DNA from 2 places in the Brevibacillus sp. B_LB10_24 genome. Region 1 is predicted to be linked to the other one. Evidence: predicted binding sites of a transcription regulator. Region 1 holds the regulator's gene; the other holds the start of a gene.
What was found. Region 1 encodes LexA, which represses DNA repair genes until DNA is damaged. Its sites were predicted from a motif close to CGAACATATGTTCG; they were not measured.
Positions count from the first base shown of each region.

Region 1 (10,322 bases):
GTACCGCAAGAGTCGCGATGCGCTGCCGTACCGGCTGGTGTGTCCTACACCACTACTCTATGAGGAAAGGAGAGGTGATTATGAGCAAAGGTTCCATGTCCTGCCCCCGCCCGATCAAGCTGGTCATCCCGAAGGTGTCCCTTCCCGACGTCCTGACACCTGTTCCTGCGGCAGGACATGAAGAAACCCGGCGGAGCGCCGGGCTGAAAGAACGGCTCAGGCTGACGGAGCAACAACTGATCTACGAAGAACTGCAGCGGCATCCCAGTGTCCGTCAGGCGGCTGCCTCGCTGAAGATCGACCACTCCACACTGCTTCGCAAGTTGAAGAAAATGCCCCGGGAGCCTTTAGGTTCATAAAGGAAAAGGAGTATGAGGTTACACCAGGCCGGCCAGCAGCGGCGTCGGGCTCTGGACGGCATAGAGAAGCAACCGGTGCACCGGGCGTGTCATCACGACGTACATTAGCTTGGCATCCTGTTCATTTAGCCCGTAGTGAGCTTCATCTGCATCGAGCAAAATGACGACGTCAAATTGCAGCCCTTTGGTCAGATAAGCGGGAAGAATCGTCACTCCCCCGGGGTATTCTGCATCTTTGTAGCTTAAAAGCTGTACTCCCTCAAGATGAGGCTGCAAAGCTTTCAAGGCTTTTTTTCCTTCTGAAACGGTTTTCGTGACGATCGCAATCGAGGAGTACCCCTCGCTTTGGTATTGACCAACCTGCTGAACCACATCGCCGAACACCTCGGACTGCGTATGGGGACGCAAGAACACAGGCTTCTCTCCGTGGCGCAGAACGGGCTTGGCGAAGGTGATGCCGCTGATCTGGCCGCGCTCCAGGACGTGGTTGGCCCAGTGCATAATCTCTACGGTGGAGCGGTAGCTCTGTTCCAGGGTGTAGTATTCCTGTGGTTGTCCGGCAAACAGCCCGTCGGTCAGCTCCGTCCAGCTTTGCATGCCGCGGTACGAATGGATGCCCTGGGCCATATCGCCGACGACCGTGACCGAGCTTTGCTTGGTCATCAACGTAATTAGTGCAATTTCCAGCGCACTTAGGTCCTGTGCTTCGTCAACAACCGCGTGGTCAAACCGTCCCAGCTTGTCCAGCCCCTCGAACAGGTGTTTGAGGTACAGCAGGGGAGCCAAGTCCTCCGCTTCCAGCCGCTCCTTGGCAAAAATCTCCGCAGAAGTCTGCGTGACGGACTTCACCGTCTCTTCACTGACCGATACGGGAACTGACTGGCGAAGGCTGACCGGATCGGACATTAATTTGATGTAGGCAGGAAAGAACGCAAAGCTCGGCCACTGTTCGAAATAACCTTGAACGATCTGCTCTAACTGGGATTCAAACCTGGTGAGCGCCCTTTTGTCCAAATCGATCTTATGTTCTCGCATATAGGCGAAAAACTGCTTGTTCATCTGTTGTTTGAGGTGCTTGTAGAGGGTGTCGACCCGCTCTTTAAGCGGCTGTTGTCTGTACTCTTCCACGAACAAACGGCGGATTTCGCTTCCCGGAATCTCGAAGACCTGCATCGTCTTTTTGTACGCGAAGCGGAGCGATTTAAACCGGATCTCTTCCTCGACAAGCTTCTTTACATAGGTTTCCATGGTTTGACGACAGGCGAGCGAACCCTTGAACCCCATCCGCTGCCGGGCCGCTTCCGCCTGTTCCGGCGAGACCCCCGGCTCAAAAAACACCAACTGGGACCGCGACGGATCATAGATCCGCCACCCCTTGGGAAAGTCCTTCTTCAGCAGTTTTACCGCCCAGTCAAAAAAAGTGGTCTGCTGGACGTCTTCTACCCCCAATTCCGGGAGGACATCGGATATGTAATGCAAGAAAAGCCGGTTGGGAGCAAATACCATAAACTTCTTCGATGACATGACGTGATGGTAGTTGTAAATCAAATACGACAGGCGGTGCAGGGCGATCGTCGTCTTGCCGCTGCCGGCTACCCCCTGGACCACGACAGGCTGGTTTTTTTCCGCGCGTATGATGCTGTTCTGCTCCGATTGTATGGTGGCGACAATGTCCTTCAAACGGTTGTCATTTGTCTGATTGAGATGGGAAGCGAGAAATTCGTCGATATACCCCTCGTCGAGGAACTCGTCCGGCGCCCCTGCTTCCCGGTTGATCGTTTCTTTTAGCGCTCCGTCGTAAATTCCCTTGATCTTCCCGTCTTCAATCGCGAAGTTGCGCTTTAGCGTTACTTCCCCCCTGACGATTCCTTGCGGGGTGCGGTAGGAAGCCTGTTTGCTCTCGCCGCTGTAATACAAGCTGGCGATCGGAGCGCGCCAATCGACCACGACGGATTGAAAGGAATCGCTCTTGACGATCCCCCGCTTTCCGATATACACCTGATCTCGTTCAAACGTTTCATCCCGGGTGAAATCGATGCGGCCGAAATACGGCTTTAGCCGTGCCTGTTCCAAATAGCGGAGCTCTTTAGACTGAGCGGCAAGCACGACCTGCTTGACGTAATCGTCCGTTGCTTCCCTCAGCCCCTCGCGCAGATCGTCTATTTCTTTATCGATGACAGCGATCGTCTCGTCCAAGTGCATTTGTTCGTCCTGAAAGGCCGGATGGCGGACTGTCACGGTACCTCCTCCTTACACGGCAAAGTTTCCTTTTTATGGTATCAAATTGAGCGGGGCAGCGGCAAATACATCTTTATGGACGGCAAATCCCCTCATCCCGAGTGCATGTACCGGAATGAGGGGGTCTGCCGTAAGTCAATGCTTTATATCGTTCTCATCCACAAAGCGGATGGAGTCCAAATTGGCCTTCAATGATGAGCGTACTGCAGCGATGTACTTCTGCCGAAGCCGCTGTTGTTCCTGTTTTTCCTCGTCGCTTAGTCCTGATTCCTTCGACTTTTTCGCCAACTCGTTAATCCTTTTGATCTCCGCGTCAGTAACCACATCTTTCCCTCCATCTCAGCATCGTCTGTCTATTATAACACACGAATGCCCATTCGTTTACTTTTGTAGGGGAATGATCAGCGTCTGCCCGGGATAGATCGTCGGATCCTCCAGATGGTTGACTTCTTTAAGCAATTGGACGTAATCCCGGATGTCCGCTTTATCCGGGTCGCGGTACTCGGCTGCCAGCTTCCAGAGGCTGTCGCCCTGCTGTACGGTCACTTCCATCCGAATGGCCGCCTGCGGCTCAGAAGCAAAGACAAGACCGCTTAATATGTAAAGGATAAAACAGAAGGTAAACATCATCAATAAGGCTTGTCCGCGCCTAATTCCCAATCGACCCTTGCTTTTATGTACAGTGTTCATCGTAAACAACACCCCACAAACATTTGTTCTGTATTTGTCTTTATCATAATGCGAACATGTGTTCATGTCAACAAAAAAATCGAACTTATGTTTGTCGAACGCAAGATCCCATGGTATAATGTAGAAAAAGATCAGGGAATTGAGGTGTCACTTGTGTCCAAGCTATCCCAACGTCAGCAGGCAATTATCGACTTTATCCGCAAAGAAGTAAAGGACAAGGGCTACCCTCCATCTGTGCGCGAGATCGGTGAAGCCGTCGGGCTGGCTTCCAGTTCCACGGTTCACGGCCACTTGGAACGACTGGAAAAGAAGGGGCTGATCCGCCGCGATCCGACCAAGCCCCGGGCGATCGAGCTGCTGCAGGAAGGCAGCCGCTTCCAGGAAGAGTTCGAACAGCCTGTCGTGCGGGTTCCGGTCGTCGGTAAAGTAACAGCGGGCCAACCCATTACGGCAATCGAAGATGTGGAAGACTACTTCCCCCTGCCAGAACATATCGTTTCGTCCGACAAAGTCTTCATGCTGCGCGTATCCGGAGACAGCATGATTGAAGCGGGCATTCTGGACGGCGACTACGTCATCGTCCGCCAACAGAGCGTAGCCGACAACGGCGACATCGTCGTCGCCATGACGGAAGACGACGAAGCGACCGTGAAGCGCTTCTTTAAAGAGAGAACCCACTTCCGCCTCCAACCGGAAAATGCGGCACTCTCCCCGATCATCCTCGACAGCGTGTCGATTCTCGGCAAGGTGATTGGTGTCTATCGCATGATTCATTAATGCAAAAACGTTCTGTCAAAAAGACAAGGGCTGTACCAAAGCGGACAAATCCGCCTCAAGGTACAGCCCTGTTTTGTATGGCTTGCACTTTTTGCCCCTGCTTGCTTTCGACCGGTCAGATCGCGACAAAAAACCAGATGATCATGATGATCTGGACAGCCACCTTCATCACGGCACTGCTGAAAAAGGCGACCAGCGACCCCAGCCCTGCCATCAACGCCCTCTCTGCCGGCTGATTCTGGAAAATCATCTCGATGGCAAAGACGATCAAGAACGGGAATATGACGATGCCAAACGGCGGGAAAAGGAAAATCCCGAGAATGACACCAGCAATCGCCCCTAATGAAGACCACTTGGAACCGCCGTACTTTTTCACGAAGTACATGCTCATCAATATGTCAGCGCCAAAAATCAAAACGCTCAGCACCGCCATTCCCCACCAGAACGAAGCTGGCAAACCCGCCCCCGGCCCGGCGATGGCAAACTGGTACAGCAGAAAACCTCCCCAGAGAAGCAGGGTATCCGGCAAAACTGGCATGAATACACCGGCGATACTGATCACAAACAAGGCAACTACAATGATCCATAACAATATCTCCATCCCGCTGCCTCCTTTCCTAATACTCTCCCCATTTTTACGTACAGGCTGGCATAAAAGTTACAAATTACCCCGATTTATGCGGCAAACGGCGGCAAAACGCAAAAATGCAGCCTGCTGCTGCCATTTGGCAAGGCTGCATTTTTGCTGCTTCCGGCGACAGCCAGCCAGCTCTTTTCTGCCGAAATGTATACTCCCGTTTCTGCAAATTTCTTAATACGGGTTCCAATTTCATCGCGGACTCGTTGAAATTCCGACCATTCTTTTCCCGCAGGATCGTCAAATCCCCAATGGACACGTTTTACATGAGTTGGTGTGGTTGGGCAAATGGAATCTGCATGGTTGCAAAGTGTCACGACCAGATCCGCTTTGTTTAAAATGGCCGGATCAATAACATCTGAAGTTTGATCGGAAATGTCTATTCCTGCTTCTTGCATCGCTCTGATGGCATTCGGATTGACACCATGAGCTTCAATCCCGGCAGATAGTACATTCCACGTGTCACCTAAGTATTTCTTTCCCCATGCTTCTGCCATTTGACTTCGACAAGAATTCCCTGTGCATAAGAAGTAGATCGTTTTTTTGTTTTCCATGATGTACTCACCTTTTCTGCCTCAATTCGGGTATGTGTTGGCAAAATACTTCCGTTTGAACCATAATGCTACCTGTACCAATGCAATCATTACTGGCACTTCAACAAGAGGACCGATGACAGCTGCAAAAGCGGCACCCGAGTGAATCCCAAACACACCGACTGCTACAGCGACTGCCAACTCAAAGTTATTACTGCCTGCTGTAAACGCTAAAGTCGTAGTAACCGGATAGTTAGCGCCAATTTTCTTCCCCATGTAGAAAGAAATAAAGAACATCACGATGAAGTAAATCAGCAGAGGAATCGCAATGCGAACGACGTCTATAGGTACGCTGACGATGCTTTCCCCTTTCATGGAGAACATGACAATGATGGTAAAGAGTAAAGCAATCAATGTGATTGGACTTATTTTGGGAATAAACACGTTTTCATACCAATGCCTGCCTTTTGCTTTTACCAAAGATAAACGAGTCAGCATCCCTGCAAGAAAAGGAATACCCAGGTATATGAACACCGATTTGGCCACTTCTGACATTGTAATCGAAACAATTGCTCCTTGGATGCCAAGCCATTCTGGAATGATGGTGACAAACACATAAGCATATACAGAAAAGAAAAGCATCTGAAACACAGCATTGAATGCGACAAGGCCCGCTGCATATTCTGTATCCCCTTTTGCCAGGTCATTCCAAACAATCACCATGGCAATACAACGCGCCAAGCCAATCATGATCAACCCTATCATATATTCCGGCTTATCTGGCAAGAAAATGATGGCCAGCAAAAACATCAAGATAGGGCCAATCACCCAGTTTTGTATAAGGGACAGGAAAAGAACCTTTCGGTCGTCAAATACACGCCCCATCTCCTCGTAACGAACTTTTGCCAAAGGAGGGTACATCATCAGAATTAAGCCTGTGGCAAGGGGGATGGAAGTTGTGCCAATTTGTAAGCTGTTCAACCCGCTTGTGAAAGCAGGAACAAAAGTTCCGATAATAATTCCTATAGCCATAGCAAGGAAGATCCAGAGGGTCAAGAAACGATCTAGAAATGATAATTGTTTCATCAAATACTCCTTTTTGGTTTAACAGCAAGAAGCTTTGTTACTTTCTGTATTTGCATCTGTACAGCAAGCTGTGGATTCAATTTTATGAACGTCACGATCAGCCTTTGTGTAAAAAAACTCCCATTCATTGCCGTCCGGATCTGTGACCCAAAATTTATCCTGTAAAGCATAACAGCATGTAGTATCCATCTCGTCACGCGTGAAAAAGCCTTCCTTTTCTAGCCTTTCCTTATGAGCAACGATTTCTTCTGCACTTTCAACTTGGAATCCGAAGTGATTAACTTGATTTCCGCTAACGGCGTCCCGAACATTTAATGTAAAGTTAAGTCCCGGGTTTTCCAATAAGAACTTCGCATAATCTGTCTTTACCTTTACAGGTTCCACTCCAAATACTTTCTGGTAGAATTCAATCGATTTCTCCAGATTCGTTACATGAATCCCAACGTGAACATACTTCATTTCTTACTCCTCCCTTAATTTAGATAATATAAATCAAAAAAAATTGATATAAGTTCTAAAAAAATTAGCAACAACTTCCTTTACCTGTTTTCCTGAAGATACAACAAAGCTCTTCCGATAGCAGTTGATTCACTTCGTCATCATTCAAATCGTAATAACTCCATGTACCTTTTGTCTCTTTCATAATCAGGTTGGCGTCCAGCAAAATCTTGAGATGATACGAAAGCTTGGATTGTGGCATATCAAAAACTTCTGTTAGGTCACATACGCACGTTTTTCCTCTTTGGCAAAGCTCATACATAATTTCTAATCGTTTCCGATCGGCGAGAGCTTTGAATTTCTTCTCGTATTGTTCCATCTTTTGTTTGATATCGTTCATTGGAGATGACCTCATTCATCAATTTTTTTTGATAAACTTATTATAAGCACGGTTCCAAGGAAGATGCAATCATTAGCTTTAAGAAGAACCAGCAAGTTTTGCTCAACAAGCGCATTCCGGTGTGTTACCTTCGCCTGCTCCTCTGCTTTTGCGAAACTGAGAGCTGTTTGCTCTGCCTTCTTAACCATTCCAGTTGGTAGATTAACCTGCTTCTCTTCCCTGACTTCCAAAATTACTTTTAGGTGTTTATGCTCTGACCGGGGCTTTATTTCTGAATATAATGCTGGCGAGAATAGAAGGGAGTGAAAATGGAATGGTTTATCCAACACAGGCACCAACATCCCCGCCACCACAGTATATCCCCCCAAAACCGTCCGTTTCCTATATCGTTGATTGTTTGTACCAATACACGTATGTTTGGCTCTTTAATGGTGATCGTTTTTGGTTTTTTCCGACTCGAGTAGAGTACGGTGAAGTTTCAGGCTATAGATGGAACGGTGCGTTCTGGATTTTTTACGGAATTGACCCTAGATTGGTTGATGCTGTATCTTGCTATCCAACCCCTACCCCTTATTAAGGGATGGGGGTTTTTTCCATTTACCTTTATGCCATTTCCACCACAAGTCATTAGCGCATTTTCATATTCGCCATCACTAGAAAAATGAAGCCGAATAATGTAGTGATGGAGGTGAGTTTACATGAAATACATCAGAAGCAAAATGTTGAAAGGGAAACCCTTAATGAATGATCGTGTCCTGTCCCGTCACGTGCCGGCTACCCGTTGGTATCGTGATACCACTCTAATCAGGATGCTCAGGACCTTCCCCGTATTGTATATCAAACCAGATAAAGGGTCTTTGGGAACCGGGATAATCCGTGTTAAGAGGCTCAGCCGCTCCAAAAGCTTGATTTCAATCAATAACTGGTCTAAAAAGTGCCCCAGTAAAAGTCTCGTAACAGAAGTAAAAAAGAGAATGCTTCGCGGGAAAAAATATCTGATCCAACGGGGTATTCCACTAGCTACCTATCATAATAAGCCTTTTGATCTGCGGGTTGTTCTTCAGAAGCCCTCCAACCGGTGGGTACTTACCTGGATGAGTGCCAAGGTCGCACCAAGGGCTCGTTCAGTCGTCACGAATGTGGCAAAAGGGGCCCGAGATGCACGAATAATGGAAGTCCTGCGAGGAGCCGACCAATCATTTCATGTTTCCAGGGTACTGAAGAAGTTAACCGTCGTCTCCTACAAAATCGCTTATAAATTAGGCTCTCGTTTCCCCATTAGAATCGTCGGATTGGATATGGGAATCGATAAAAAAGGGAAGGTATGGTTTATTGAGGCTAACACCAATCCGGACTTTCGCGGGTTGAAGAAGCTTGATCCTGTTCAATACCGAAGATATCTTCGTGCAAAGCGGCAAATAGAAGCGAAGACCCGTAAAAAGATTTCCCCAAAACGTGCCATCCATACTTCTCCCAAGAAAGTTTAATCCCGCCCTTTTTTAGTAATGCAAGCAGTCATGCTAAAGAAAATAAAATTCCCCTTTCACCTACACAAAAGAAAAAACCCTCACACCTACAGGTGCAAGGGCTCCCTCCCATCAATACATCGTCATGTACTGCTCGCGCTCCCAATCGTGTACACGGGTGCGGAACATATCCCATTCGATTTCTTTCGCTTCGATAAAGTGAACCAGTGCATGCTCGCCCAGCGCTTCGCAAATAACCGAATCGTCCTTCAAGCATTCGATCGCTTCTTTCAAGGTCGCCGGCAGATTGGCTACGCCGTTTTCTTCCCGCTCCTGCTCGCTCATCACGTAGATGTTGCGGTCGACGGCTGGAAGCAGCGGGAGTTTGCGCTTGATCCCGTCGAGTCCTGCTTTGAGCATGACGGCCAGCGCCAGATACGGGTTGGCTGCCGGGTCGGGATTGCGGACTTCGATCCGTGTGCTGAGGCCGCGGGAAGCGGGAATCCGCACGAGCGGCGAACGGTTTTTGCCTGACCAGGCCACATAGCAAGGAGCTTCGTAACCAGGCACCAATCGCTTGTAGGAGTTGACCAGCGGATTGGTGATCGCTGCAAACCCGCGGGCGTGAGCCAGGATTCCTGCCAGGTAGTGTTTGGCGGTAGTGCTCAGGCCGTATTCATCCGACTCGTCATAGAACGTGTTTTCGTTACCGGAGAACAGCGACTGGTGTGTATGCATCCCGGAGCCGGCAACGCCGAACAGCGGCTTGGGCATAAAGGTGGCGTGCAGCCCGTGTTGGCGGGCGATCGTCTTGACCACCAGTTTAAAGGTAAGGATTTGATCGGCTGCTTTCAGCGCGTTCGCGTATTTGAAATCGATCTCGTGCTGTCCAGGGGCTACCTCGTGGTGAGAGGCTTCCACCTCAAATCCCATTTTTTCCAGTGTCAGAACGATGTCCCGGCGGCAGTTTTCGCCCAGGTCAAGCGGCGCGAAATCAAAGTATCCGCCCTGGTCGTTCAGATCCAGGCTGGGATCGCCCTTCTCATTTAATTTAAACAGGAAGAATTCAGGTTCGGAGCCTACGTTGAACTTCGTAAAGCCCATATCCTCCGCTTCTTTCATCGCCCGTCTGAGGATGTAGCGCGGATCCCCCTCAAACGGCGTACCATCCGGATTGTAAATGTCACAGATCAGGCGTGCCACCTTCCCGTGATCATTCCCCCAGGGGAAAACGACCCAGGTGTCGAGGTCCGGATAGAGGTACATGTCAGACTCTTCAATGCGGACGAACCCTTCAATCGATGAGCCGTCGAACATCATTTTGTTGTCCAGCGCTTTCGGGAGCTGTGACAGCGGAATTTCTACGTTTTTGATCATCCCCATCAAATCCGTAAATTGCAGGCGAATAAAATTGACGTTTTCTTCTTCTGCCAAGCGCAAAATTTCTTCTTTCGTGTAACGGCTCATGGTTTTTCTCCTCCTGACTGGATTCTCTATCTATTTCTTCACTAAAAATCAGTGAAAAAAACGTGAAAGTTCGCCGCGGTTCAATAACGTCTCGGGAGAAAGGGAAGGATTGAACAACTGCTGCTTCAGCAATTGGCGCAGCTCCTTGTCGCTCAGTTCTTTCTTTGCCGCTTTCTCCTTTGGTGCCGACAGGACCTGCTGTGGTACAGCCGGCGGCATTTTCAGCACCTG
Region 1 covers NZ_JBJQOQ010000001.1:463,926-474,247, reverse strand. Annotated here, with positions in the region: gene ACI7RC_RS02395 (hypothetical protein) at 81-359, shown strand; gene ACI7RC_RS02390 (HelD family protein) at 378-2,597, opposite strand; gene ACI7RC_RS02385 (DUF896 domain-containing protein) at 2,733-2,921, opposite strand; gene yneA (cell division suppressor protein YneA) at 2,979-3,287, opposite strand; gene lexA (transcriptional repressor LexA) at 3,441-4,064, shown strand; gene ACI7RC_RS02370 (DUF456 domain-containing protein) at 4,180-4,665, opposite strand; partial or broken gene arsC (arsenate reductase (thioredoxin)) at 4,857-5,255, opposite strand; gene arsB (ACR3 family arsenite efflux transporter) at 5,277-6,320, opposite strand; gene ACI7RC_RS02355 (ArsI/CadI family heavy metal resistance metalloenzyme) at 6,339-6,779, opposite strand; gene arsR (arsenical resistance operon transcriptional regulator ArsR) at 6,844-7,158, opposite strand; gene ACI7RC_RS02345 (hypothetical protein) at 7,170-7,511, opposite strand; gene ACI7RC_RS02340 (YheC/YheD family protein) at 7,857-8,645, shown strand; gene glnA (type I glutamate--ammonia ligase) at 8,757-10,091, opposite strand; gene ACI7RC_RS02330 (MerR family transcriptional regulator) at 10,140-10,322, opposite strand, start outside.

Region 2 (10,322 bases), 260 kb from region 1:
GAGAAAGCGGGACCATTCCGGTGCCGGCCGCCATCCAATCCGCAGTGGAGGATGCCCTGCGCCCTTGGAAGATTTCGGTGGACCGGATACCCGTCAAACCGTCCTACATCAGTCAACTGCTGGGCGGCCGTTCGGCAGCGGCTGCTGTCGATAGAGGAGGGGCGGAATGATCGAATCTTCTGGCAAACTCGTCAAGGAAACGGCGGCAATGGCGGTCTACCATCGCTTAAACGAACTGTTCGCCGCCGGAAAATTTCAGATCGGCGAATGGATTCGCGAGAGGGAAATCAAGGAGATTTTAGGGGTGAGCAGTACACCCATCCGCGAAGCGCTGCGAATGCTTGTACAGGAGAGGATACTCGAATCAGTCCCCCACCATGGCGTCCGTCTCCGCCGGCTTACCTTGAAGGAGATCAAGGATTTTTACGAGCTTCGCGCTGAATTGGAGGGTCTGTCGGCAGAATTGGCAGCCAAGCGCGGAGATCAGCAGAAGCTGGAGGCGATTGGGCGGATTCTGGACCTGGCCAGAGCCAATCTGGATCTCGAACTGCCCGATGAAAAGGAGGCAGTCCTGCACAACAACGAGTTTCATCACGCTATTGCTGCCGCAAGCGACAATCACGCCCTGATTGGTTCCCTGTCCCAGCTTCGGGCGACGATCCACCTGCTCTGCTCGATGAGCTGGTCCCGCAACAAGCAGCGGCGGGTCACGACGCTTTACCAGCATCAGGAGATTTTCGCGGCGATTACGGCCAGAGACCCGGAGTTGGCCCGCAAGCGCGCCCGGGAACACATCTGGGATTCGTCGCTTCAGGTGCTCAACGCCGCCAAAGAACTGGAGTCGGAGCTGGCCAGGTAAGAAACAAATCACGACGAGGAGAGATTTGTTATGGAAAACTTTAACTTGTATGCGGCAGCCAGCCGTATTTTGAAAGATTCTGTCAAGCTGGAAGCGGGAGAGAGCGTCTGCATCGTCTCGGATACGAATACGGCGGAGATCGGCGAGGTATTCGCTTCCTGCACAGCTGCGATGGGTGCCGAGCCGATTCTCCTGGTGATCACACCGCGCAAAACGCACGGGGTAGAGCCGCCGGCAGTGGTAGCGGCGGCGATGAAGGCAGCGGATGTGATTCTGCAGCCGATCACCTACGCCATTACCCATACGAATGCGACCAAAGAAGCGCTCCAGGCGGGCAAGCGCGTCTTGGTCATGCGCGGCGTGACCAAAGAGCTGATGCTGTACGGTGCCGTCGGAGCAGATTACAAAGAGATCGACCGGGTGTCCGAACTGGTCAGGAAAAAAATGACAAATGGAGGGACGGTAAGGATTGCCTCGCCTTCCGGAACGGATTTACGCTTAAGCGTCGAGGGCAGAACGGGCATTATGCTGACTGGTCTGGTCAAGGGGCCCGGCACCTTTGCCGCGATGCCGGACGGAGAGGCGGCCATCGCCCCGGTGGAGGGGACAGCGGAGGGGACACTGGTGATCGACCACACAATGGACGGCATCGGCTTGCTCGACGCTCCGATCCGGATGAAGGTGGAACAGGGCAGGGTGACGAGCATCGAGGGCGGGAAATCCGCCGACAAGCTGAGAAAACTGGTGGAAGAGTCAGACGAGGGAGCCCGCAACATCGCGGAATTCGCCATCGGCACCAACCCCAATGCCCGCCTGATCGGCAATATGGCCGAGGATAAAAAAGCGGAGGGAACGGTTCACATCGCGATCGGGGACAGCCATGTGATCGGCGGAACCGTAGAGAGCTCGATCCATTTGGACGGACTGCTGCTCGCTCCCACCGTCTGGATCGACGACGAATGTGTGGTCGACAACGGGAAGCTGCTGATCAAATAAAGGCAAAGGGCCGGGTTCCTCGCTGTGAGGATCCCGGCCTTCTTCAGGCGTGATCGCATAAAAGCTCGTCCATGTAAGGGAGCTGGCCTTTTTTGTAAACCAAGGAATAAGATATTTTTTTTGCTGGAATGTCCAGTTGTAAGGGAATGCACTTTAAATTATCCGTCTGAAGCTCTTTGTCCAGAAGGAGCGGAGGCAATAGGGTAATGCCGTAATTGTGCTTGAGCAGGTTGCGGATGATCCCGAGTTGGTTGGACAGCAGCTTCTTTTTGAAATGATAGCGGGATAACAGCGACTCTTCCAAGCTGGTAGCGTAAGGCTTATAGCAGATCAGATTTTCCGATTCCATACAGGTAAAGTCCTCGATGCACGCGTAGCGGGACAAGGGATTTTCCGCCGACAGAATCAATTGAAAGTCTTCTGTGCCAAGCAGATGGCTTTCAAAATGGGCCTCTGCCTGACAATCCGTCGTAAAGGCGATATCGATCGTGTTATCGCGAAGCAGATGAATCACATTGGCTTTTTCGGTAAAGGACAGGCTAATGTCCTGATGAAAACTGTACAATGCCTTGATCTTGTCGATGATAAACGGATGGGTAAACGGAACGGAGCTGCCGATTCTGATCAGGTTGCTTCGGCTGCGGGAGATCAGCTCTTTTTTGGCGGCTTCGATTGACGCGACGACGCTTTGGGCATACGGCAAAAAGATTTGTCCCGCTTCTGTAAGCCTCACGCTTCTCTTTCCCGATTTTCCTCTGGTAAACAGCTCTTGTCCCAATTCCGTCTCTAGATAATGGATCCGATTTGTTACCGTAGGCTGGGGCACGTACAGGTGTTTTGCCGCCTCGGTAAAATTCTGGTACTCGCAAACAGCCAGAAAGGTTTCCAGATACAGAAGGTTTATCGTCGTCAACTCCTCTCCAAAGCAAAATATTAACCGAACATTCTAACTATTTATATCACTATTATATCACAGATGAAAATTCGCAAGAAGAAGACTGCGAAAACTTGTATTCGCAGTCCCCTCTATTTTTACGTTCTAAAACAGCGGCGTCATCCCTTTACGCTCCTCGGACGAGCTGAGGTAGGAGTCAATCAGCGCACACAGCTCGCCAATTCCCCGCTTAAGATGGTCTTCGTCTACAAATGAAAAACTGATCCGCAGATGGTTCCACTCCATCTCTCCAGGATAGCAGGAAGAACCGGGCAGGTAAGTGACGTTCCGTTTTTCCGCTTCACCCAACAGCTCGTTCGTATTGGCCCAATCAGGCAGGGAAATCCACAGGTTGAACCCGCCCTTCGGCACAATCCAGGAGGTGCCTGCCGGAGCCTGCTGCCCCAGCAGCTTCAGTGTCAGGTCGCGCCGCTTTTTCAAGGTGCTCCGCAGCTCTTCCAACTGGCGTCCGATGCGGTTGGATTCCAAAATCGGCAGGATCACCTTTTGATTCAACAGGGGGTTGCCCAGATCAGCATTGGTTTTTGCGACGATCAAACGGTTCAGGATGTTGACCGAGGCGATGAGAAACCCGATGCGGCAGCCCGGCGACAAGATTTTACTCAGCCCCTTCAAATAGATCACGCTGCCGTTTGTATCCATCGATTTGATGTGGGGCGGCGGGGTTTCATCATAGTAAATCTCGCTCCATGGGTCGTCTTCCAAAATCAGGAAACCCAGTTCGTTGGCCAGTTCGAGCAACTGTTTGCGCCGGCGATTGCTCATCACCTTGCCGGTCGGATTTTGAAACGTCGGCATGGTATATACCAGCTTGGGCGTGTAGGTGTCCAACAAGGCGGTCAGCTTGTCGATGCGCATGCCTTCCTCGTCCATTGGCACCGAGACGACCACCGCCCCCCGGCTGCGAAATACGTCAATCGCCGCGGCATAGGTGGGCTCCTCTGTCACGACGACGTCACCCGGCCCGATAAAACTGCGGGCGACCAGGTCGATGCCCTGCTGCGAGCCGTTGGTGACGAGAATTTCCTGCGGCGTGGTGAACAGACTTTCCTGGGTCAAGTACTTGGCCAGCGCCTGACGCAGTTCCAGATCTCCCTGAATCTCGCCGTATTGCGCCAGGATTTCCGGCTGATGCCGAGCCAAATGCTGGATGCTTTCGGCGAGCAGCTTTGTCGGCAGCAGCGCCGGGTCGACCGATGAGGAGGCAAAATTAAATTCGGCCGGCATCTGATTATAGTACAAGTACTGTGAGCGGTGGAGATAATCGGGGATCTGCAAAGGCATGGCATCTTGCTTTTGCCCTTCCAGGCCGTCCGTTCTCTGTTCGTACACAAACGTGCCTTTGCCCTGTATGCGGGTCACCAGCTTTTCCTTCTCCAACATGTCCAGGGCGTGGATGACCGTAACCGGGCTTACGTGCAGCAGCCCGGCAAGCTTGCGGACCGAGGGCAGGCGCGATCCTTTTTGGAAGTATCCCGACAGGATGCGGTCGGCCAGCGCCTGGTGGATTTGCTGGGCGAGCGGGATGTGGGAGCTGCGATTGAGTTCAATTTTCAATAGTATCAACTCCAAAAGTGTTACAAACTGATATTGACTGTTACACATAAGTATACAGTAAAATCACTATGACGGCAGCAGGAGCTGCAATACTATCTCCAAATCAGGGGGAATGAACGATGAGCATCAAAAGAGCACTGACAATCGCGGGGTCAGATATTAAAGGAGGCGCGGGACTGGAAGCCGACTTGAAAACGTTCCAGGAACGCGACGTGTTCGGCATGACGGCCATCACCACGATCGTCGTCTCCAGAGCTGACCTTTCGCACAATGTCTACACCCAGCCGCTTAGCCTGATCGAGGAACAGATCGAGGGCATCGTCGAAGTGATGGGCGTAGACGCGATGAAGACGGGGATGCTGTACGCAGAAGAGATCATCGAACTGGTCGCCGGCAAGATCAAGCAGCATGCGCTGCCCAACGTGGTGATCGACCCGGTGATGGTCTGCAAAGGCAGCGATACCTTGATCGCCGGCGGCATGGTGAGCGCCATGCGGGAGCTGTTGATTCCGACCGCCACGGTAGTGACGCCCAACCTGCAGGAAGCGGCTACGCTTACCAACAAAGAGCGGATCGCTACGTTGGACGACATGAAGGAAGCGGCCCGCCAGATTTATTCGTTTGGTCCCAAGTATGTCCTGGTAAAAGGCGGCAAGCTGGACAACAGCGACGTGGCGGTAGATGTGCTTTACGACGGCAAAGACTTCGAACTGTTGGAGACGGAGCGGATCGATACGCCCAACACCCACGGCGCCGGCTGCACGTACTCTGCGGCGATTACGGCTGAGCTGGCCAAAGGCAACTCCGTGCCCGATGCGGTCAAAACGGCCAAAGCGTTCATCACCGAGGCGATTCGCCACTCATTCTCGCTCGGCATCGGCTTTGGCCCGACCAACCATGCCGCTTACCGCAAGTACGGACAAGCGAAATAAGATACCTTCACTTACATGGAAAAGGGAGTGTGCCCCGGCGGCCGCTCCTTTTTTCTTTTCCAGCTGAGCCGAACGAGTCATCCGGGTCCGTGTCACTATCGTTTTTTCTCTTTTACAATCCGGAAAATGGAGTGGAACAGGGTGCCGAATCCCAAAATCATCGAGAGCGCAAACAGCCCCCAGACCGTCCAGACAAGTTCTTCACTGGGACCGTTTCCGATGGGACCAACTCGCGGGGCGAAGAAACGATGCAGTTTCCAGAATGAATAGATGATAAACAGGATGGCTATGACTGCATTTACGTAGTATCTCATCACAAAATCTCCCGTTTTTTTTTACGAATTATAACAAAACCGCGACGATTGTTGAACACATTTTCAATCGCTATTGATCTCGTCTGCACCCGATATTGATTGCCGATCAGTTGGCGATAACTCTCGACGAATTTCTGCTTGTCCGACAACCGGATGTCATTGCTGCCCAGCAGAATGAATACATGCTCCGGCGCCTGGCTGGCGAGTTTCTTGACGTTCGGAATGCTTAGCCGGACTCATTCGCGCAATGATGCATCGTCAGTCTAAGACTAAAACTTTATTTTCACTGAACACTTGTAAGGAGAAAAGCAACGAAGAGAAAGAGAAAAATGGAGCGAACCCATTTTTCTCTTTCTCCCTCCACTATGTTCGCAAACTAAAAGGGACGCACCGAAATTGTTTTGCATACAAAAAGAGCATCCACGTAAGATGCTCTTTTTTCCCGTCTCATCTTTAAATCGCCAGCAGCTTCTGCAGCTTCTCCTCCGTCAGCCGGTTGCCGACCAGGAAGGTGCCAAACTCGCCAAAGCGAGCGCTGACTTCATCAAAGCGCATTTCGTAAATGATGTATTTAAAGTCGAGCGGATCGTTGCCGAACAGGGTGACGCCCCATTCCCAATCGTCGAATCCAACCGATCCGGTGATGATCTGCCTCAGCTTGCCCGCGTACTTGCGGCCGATCAGACCGTGGGAGTACATCATCTCGCGGCGCTGCTCCATGGACAGCATGTACCAGTTGTCGTTGCCTTCGCGCTTCTTGTTCATCGGATAGAAGCAGATGTGCTCCGACTTTGGCAGCTCCGGATAGAGGCGGGCGCGAATCTGCGGATTGGCTTTCGGGTCTTCGCCAGGATTGTTGACGTAGTTGCTCAGCTCCACGACGGACACGTAGGAGTAGTCCGGGGTGGTATAGTCGGCGAAGCGCGTCTTGTTAAACGCCGTCTCGATCTCGTTCAGCTCCTGCAGGGTAGGGCGCAGGAACATAAAGAGCAGGTCCGCCTTGTGGCCGAGAATGGAGTACATCACCGTGCTGCCCTCGCCGGCCTGTTCGTTGGCTGCCCAGGTGTGGGAAAGAGAGAGGAGTTCGTCCACCGCTGCTTTGCGCTCCTCTTCCGTGATCGACTTCCATGCCGCCCAATCTATTTTACGAAAATCGTGCAGCGCGTACCAACCTTCCAGTGTAAGTGCCGCTTCGTTTTGGCTCATGTGATCCCAACTCCTTTTTTCCAGGTTAGAAGCTTTTTATGTAGGCCATGTCGACTAGTATAGCACAATAGCAGAGCCGTTCACAGTTTTTGACATGCCCCTCCATCATTGTATCTCAAAACATCGCCTTCTCCTTGTCCGTTTTTGTCAAAATGTTGACGGGCCAAAGGGTGAAATTGGCAGTATAAAAAGAACATACGTTTGGTATAATGGAACTAAGAACACACGTTCCCATTCAGGAGGAATCAGCATGGACGGCAAGCGAATCATTTTTCTCGCAGACATGCAAAGTTTTTATGCCAGTGTAGAAAAGGCAGCCAATCCTGCGCTGCGCGATAAGCCAATCGTCGTCGCCGGAGATCCGGAGCGGCGGAGCGGAGTGGTGCTGGCCGCCTGCCCGCTGGCCAAAGCGTACGGCGTGACGACGGCAGAGGTGCTCTGGAAGGCGCAGCAGAAGTGCCGGGACCTCGTCGTCGTTCGCCCGCGGATGGAGACCTACCTGCGGATGTCGGTACAGATAACGCGCATCTTCGAAGCGTTTACCGATCTGGTGGAGCCGTATTCGATCGACGAACAGTTCCTCGATGTGACCGGCAGCCTGTCGCTGTTCGGCGACCCGTGGACGCTGGCGGAGCAGATTCGCCGGAGGGTGTGGCTGGAGACGGGCATCGTCTGCCGCGTCGGGATCGGGGAAAATAAAGTACTGGCCAAAATGGCCTGCGACAACTTTGCCAAAAAACAGGAGCAGGGGATTTTCTGGCTGAAGCAAGAAGAACTGCCTGAGACGCTGTGGCCGCTGCCGATCGAGAAGCTGTTCGGGGTCGGCTCGCGGATGAAGCGGCATTTTCACCGCATTGGCATCTATCGCATCGGCCAGCTGGCTGCCGCTTCGCCGGAGCTGGTCAGCCGCCGCTGGGGCGTCAACGGCGAAGTGCTGTGGCGGACGGCTCGCGGCCTGGACGACTCGCCGGTATCGCCGCGGACACACGATCTGCAAAAGGGGATCGGCCATCACATGACGCTGCCCCGGGACTACCATACCTCTGCCGACATCAAGGTCGTGCTGCTGGAGCTGTGTGAAGAGGTCTGCCGCCGCTCGCGCAGCAAGCAGCTGATGGGGATGGTGGCATCTGTCGGCTGCCGGGGCGCGGATTTTGAGCGGTCGACCGGTTTTTGGCGGCAGATGAAGCTGCCCGAGCCGACCAATGACGCGATGACGCTCTACCGCGCGGTCTGCCGCCTGTTCGAACGGCATTGGCAGCATACGCCGGTGCGAAGCGTAGGCGTCCATCTCGGGCAGCTCACCCCGGATGACAATTGCCAGCTCAGCTTGTTTGAAGATAAAACCCGGCAGCGCTCCCTCGGACGCACGATGGACAGCATTCGCGCCAAGTACGGCAATGACGCGATTTTGCGGGCTGTCTCGCTGCTTCCGGCCGGGCAGGCGCGGGAGCGGGCGGCCAAAATCGGGGGCCATTATAAATGACGGGGGGCGGCGGCCCTGTTCGGGATGGCACAGACGAAGGCGGCTGGCAGGAACTGCTGCGGGAATGTGTTTTGTTTGGGCTGGTGTTTAAAGCGGCAGTGATCGACCTGGATGCGATGCAGACGGCGCCGCTCAAGCTGTCCTACCGGGAAATCGTCGAGGAGCTGTCCCGGTGGGCGGAAAGGCGGCATTACCGGATGAAACGGCAGCTCCGCCAAATCGGCTGCATCTTGCTGACCAGCCGAAAACAGGGAAGCTGCTACTGCGTGCAGGTGCGTCTGCGCGGCTATCTGCGGGAAGTCGTCTATTCCATTGAGCTGCTTCAGGCCGAGTGCCGGGAGCGGGTCGGGCTTTGGCTGAAAGAACACGGGAGGAATGACACATGAGAGATAAGCCCACTTCCAAAAAGGAGAATTTGTTTGCCGCCAGCCGATTCGTGCTGCCGGAGCACCGCGAACTGTATTTGCGGATCAAGGCAGAAGAAGCGCGGTACATCCCGCCGACGCTGGATGACGAACAGCGGGCAGAGCTGAGCGAGCAGGTATGGCAGGCGTTTCGGGACAAGTGCAGCGTCACCGTGACGTTTTTCGACGGGCGGATGATGCAGCGGCACGCAGGGATCATCGCCCACCTCGACCAGGCTGCTGGCCGTCTCAAGTTTCACTCGCTGGACCGGGTGGACTGGCTGCCGTTTGAAGCGCTGTATGCGGTCGAGCGAAGCTAGGGACATAAGGAAAAGGTGTCGGATACCGACACCTTTTGCTGTATTTATCTCCGCGACAGCCCCATCGCTGCCTCCACTTCCCGCAGCGTTCGCGAGGCGGTTTCGCGTGCTTTTAAGGCCCCGGCGTCCAGCACCTGGTCCAGATAGTCGCTGCCTACCAGTTCGCGGTAACGGGCCTGGATCGGTTCGATCAGACTGACGACGAGCTCCGCCAGGTCGGACTTGAACTGGCCGTACCCCTTGCCTTCGTAGGCCGCTTGGATCTCCTCGACGCTTTGCCCGGAGCACAGGGAGTAGATCGACATCAGGTTGGAGATGCCGGGTTTGTTTTCCTTGTCGAAAGCGATCCGGTTGTCGGAATCCGTCTGGGCCCGCTTCACCTTTTTCACAATCTCCTTGGGATCGTCCAAGAGGCTGATAAACCCGTTTTGATTGGGATCCGACTTGCTCATTTTCTTGGTCGGCTCCTGCAGGGACATGATTCTCGCGCCCACTTTCGGCGTGCGGATTTCCGGCAGCACGAAGACTTCGTGGTAGCGGTTGTTGAAACGCTGTGCCAGGTCGCGGGTAATCTCGATATGCTGCTTCTGGTCTTCGCCTACCGGGACGTAGTCTGTTTTGTACAGCAGGATGTCGGCGGCCATCAACGGCGGGTACGTGAGCAGCCCCGCGGGAATGGATTCGCCCCGCCCCTGCGATTTGTCCTTGAACTGGGTCATTCTCTCCAACTCGCCGACGTAGGCCAAAGTCTGCATGATCCAGGCAAGCTGGGCGTGCTCCGGCACCTCCGACTGGATGAACAGGACCACCTTCTCGGGATCGAGGCCGACCGCCAGGTAAAGCGCAGCCAGATTGCGGCTGTTCTCCCGCAGCTTGACGGGGTCCTGCGGCACTGTGATGGCGTGCTGATTGACGATGCAGTAGTAGCACTGATGCTCATCCTGATACTCCACGAAGTGTTTGATGGCCCCCAGGTAATTGCCAAGCGTAATCATGCCGCTGGGTTGAACGCCGGAAAAAATCGTTGCCATGATACATCCTCCTTGCAAAATTTCTGGAAAAAATTAGAAAAGGCCCATCCGTCACCTGTCAAAGGGACGAATGGACCGCGGTACCACCCTTGTTATTTCACAAAAATGAAATCACTCATGCCCTGATATCGCCAGGGAAAAACGCCAAAGCCTACTGCGCGAGGGTTCGGTTTGGGTGTTCAAAAGTCCATTCCATATTGCCTCACTGCCTGTTTTCACCACCCACAGGCTCTCTGAAAGCAGACAATATGTACTACTCTTT
Region 2 covers NZ_JBJQOQ010000001.1:208,497-218,818, forward strand. Annotated here, with positions in the region: gene ACI7RC_RS01035 (xanthine dehydrogenase family protein molybdopterin-binding subunit) at 1-170, shown strand, start outside; gene ACI7RC_RS01040 (GntR family transcriptional regulator) at 167-859, shown strand; gene ACI7RC_RS01045 (aminopeptidase) at 890-1,855, shown strand; gene ACI7RC_RS01050 (LysR family transcriptional regulator) at 1,899-2,768, opposite strand; gene pdxR (MocR-like pyridoxine biosynthesis transcription factor PdxR) at 2,895-4,367, opposite strand; gene thiD (bifunctional hydroxymethylpyrimidine kinase/phosphomethylpyrimidine kinase) at 4,487-5,299, shown strand; gene ACI7RC_RS01065 (hypothetical protein) at 5,395-5,613, opposite strand; gene hemQ (hydrogen peroxide-dependent heme synthase) at 6,067-6,819, opposite strand; gene ACI7RC_RS01075 (DNA polymerase IV) at 7,070-8,305, shown strand; gene ACI7RC_RS01080 (YhjD family protein) at 8,302-8,691, shown strand; gene ACI7RC_RS01085 (YolD-like family protein) at 8,688-9,029, shown strand; gene trpS (tryptophan--tRNA ligase) at 9,074-10,060, opposite strand; T-box leader at 10,120-10,322, opposite strand, start outside.
Region 2: the regulator LexA is predicted to act here: its motif matches at 7,010-7,023, upstream of ACI7RC_RS01075 (DNA polymerase IV).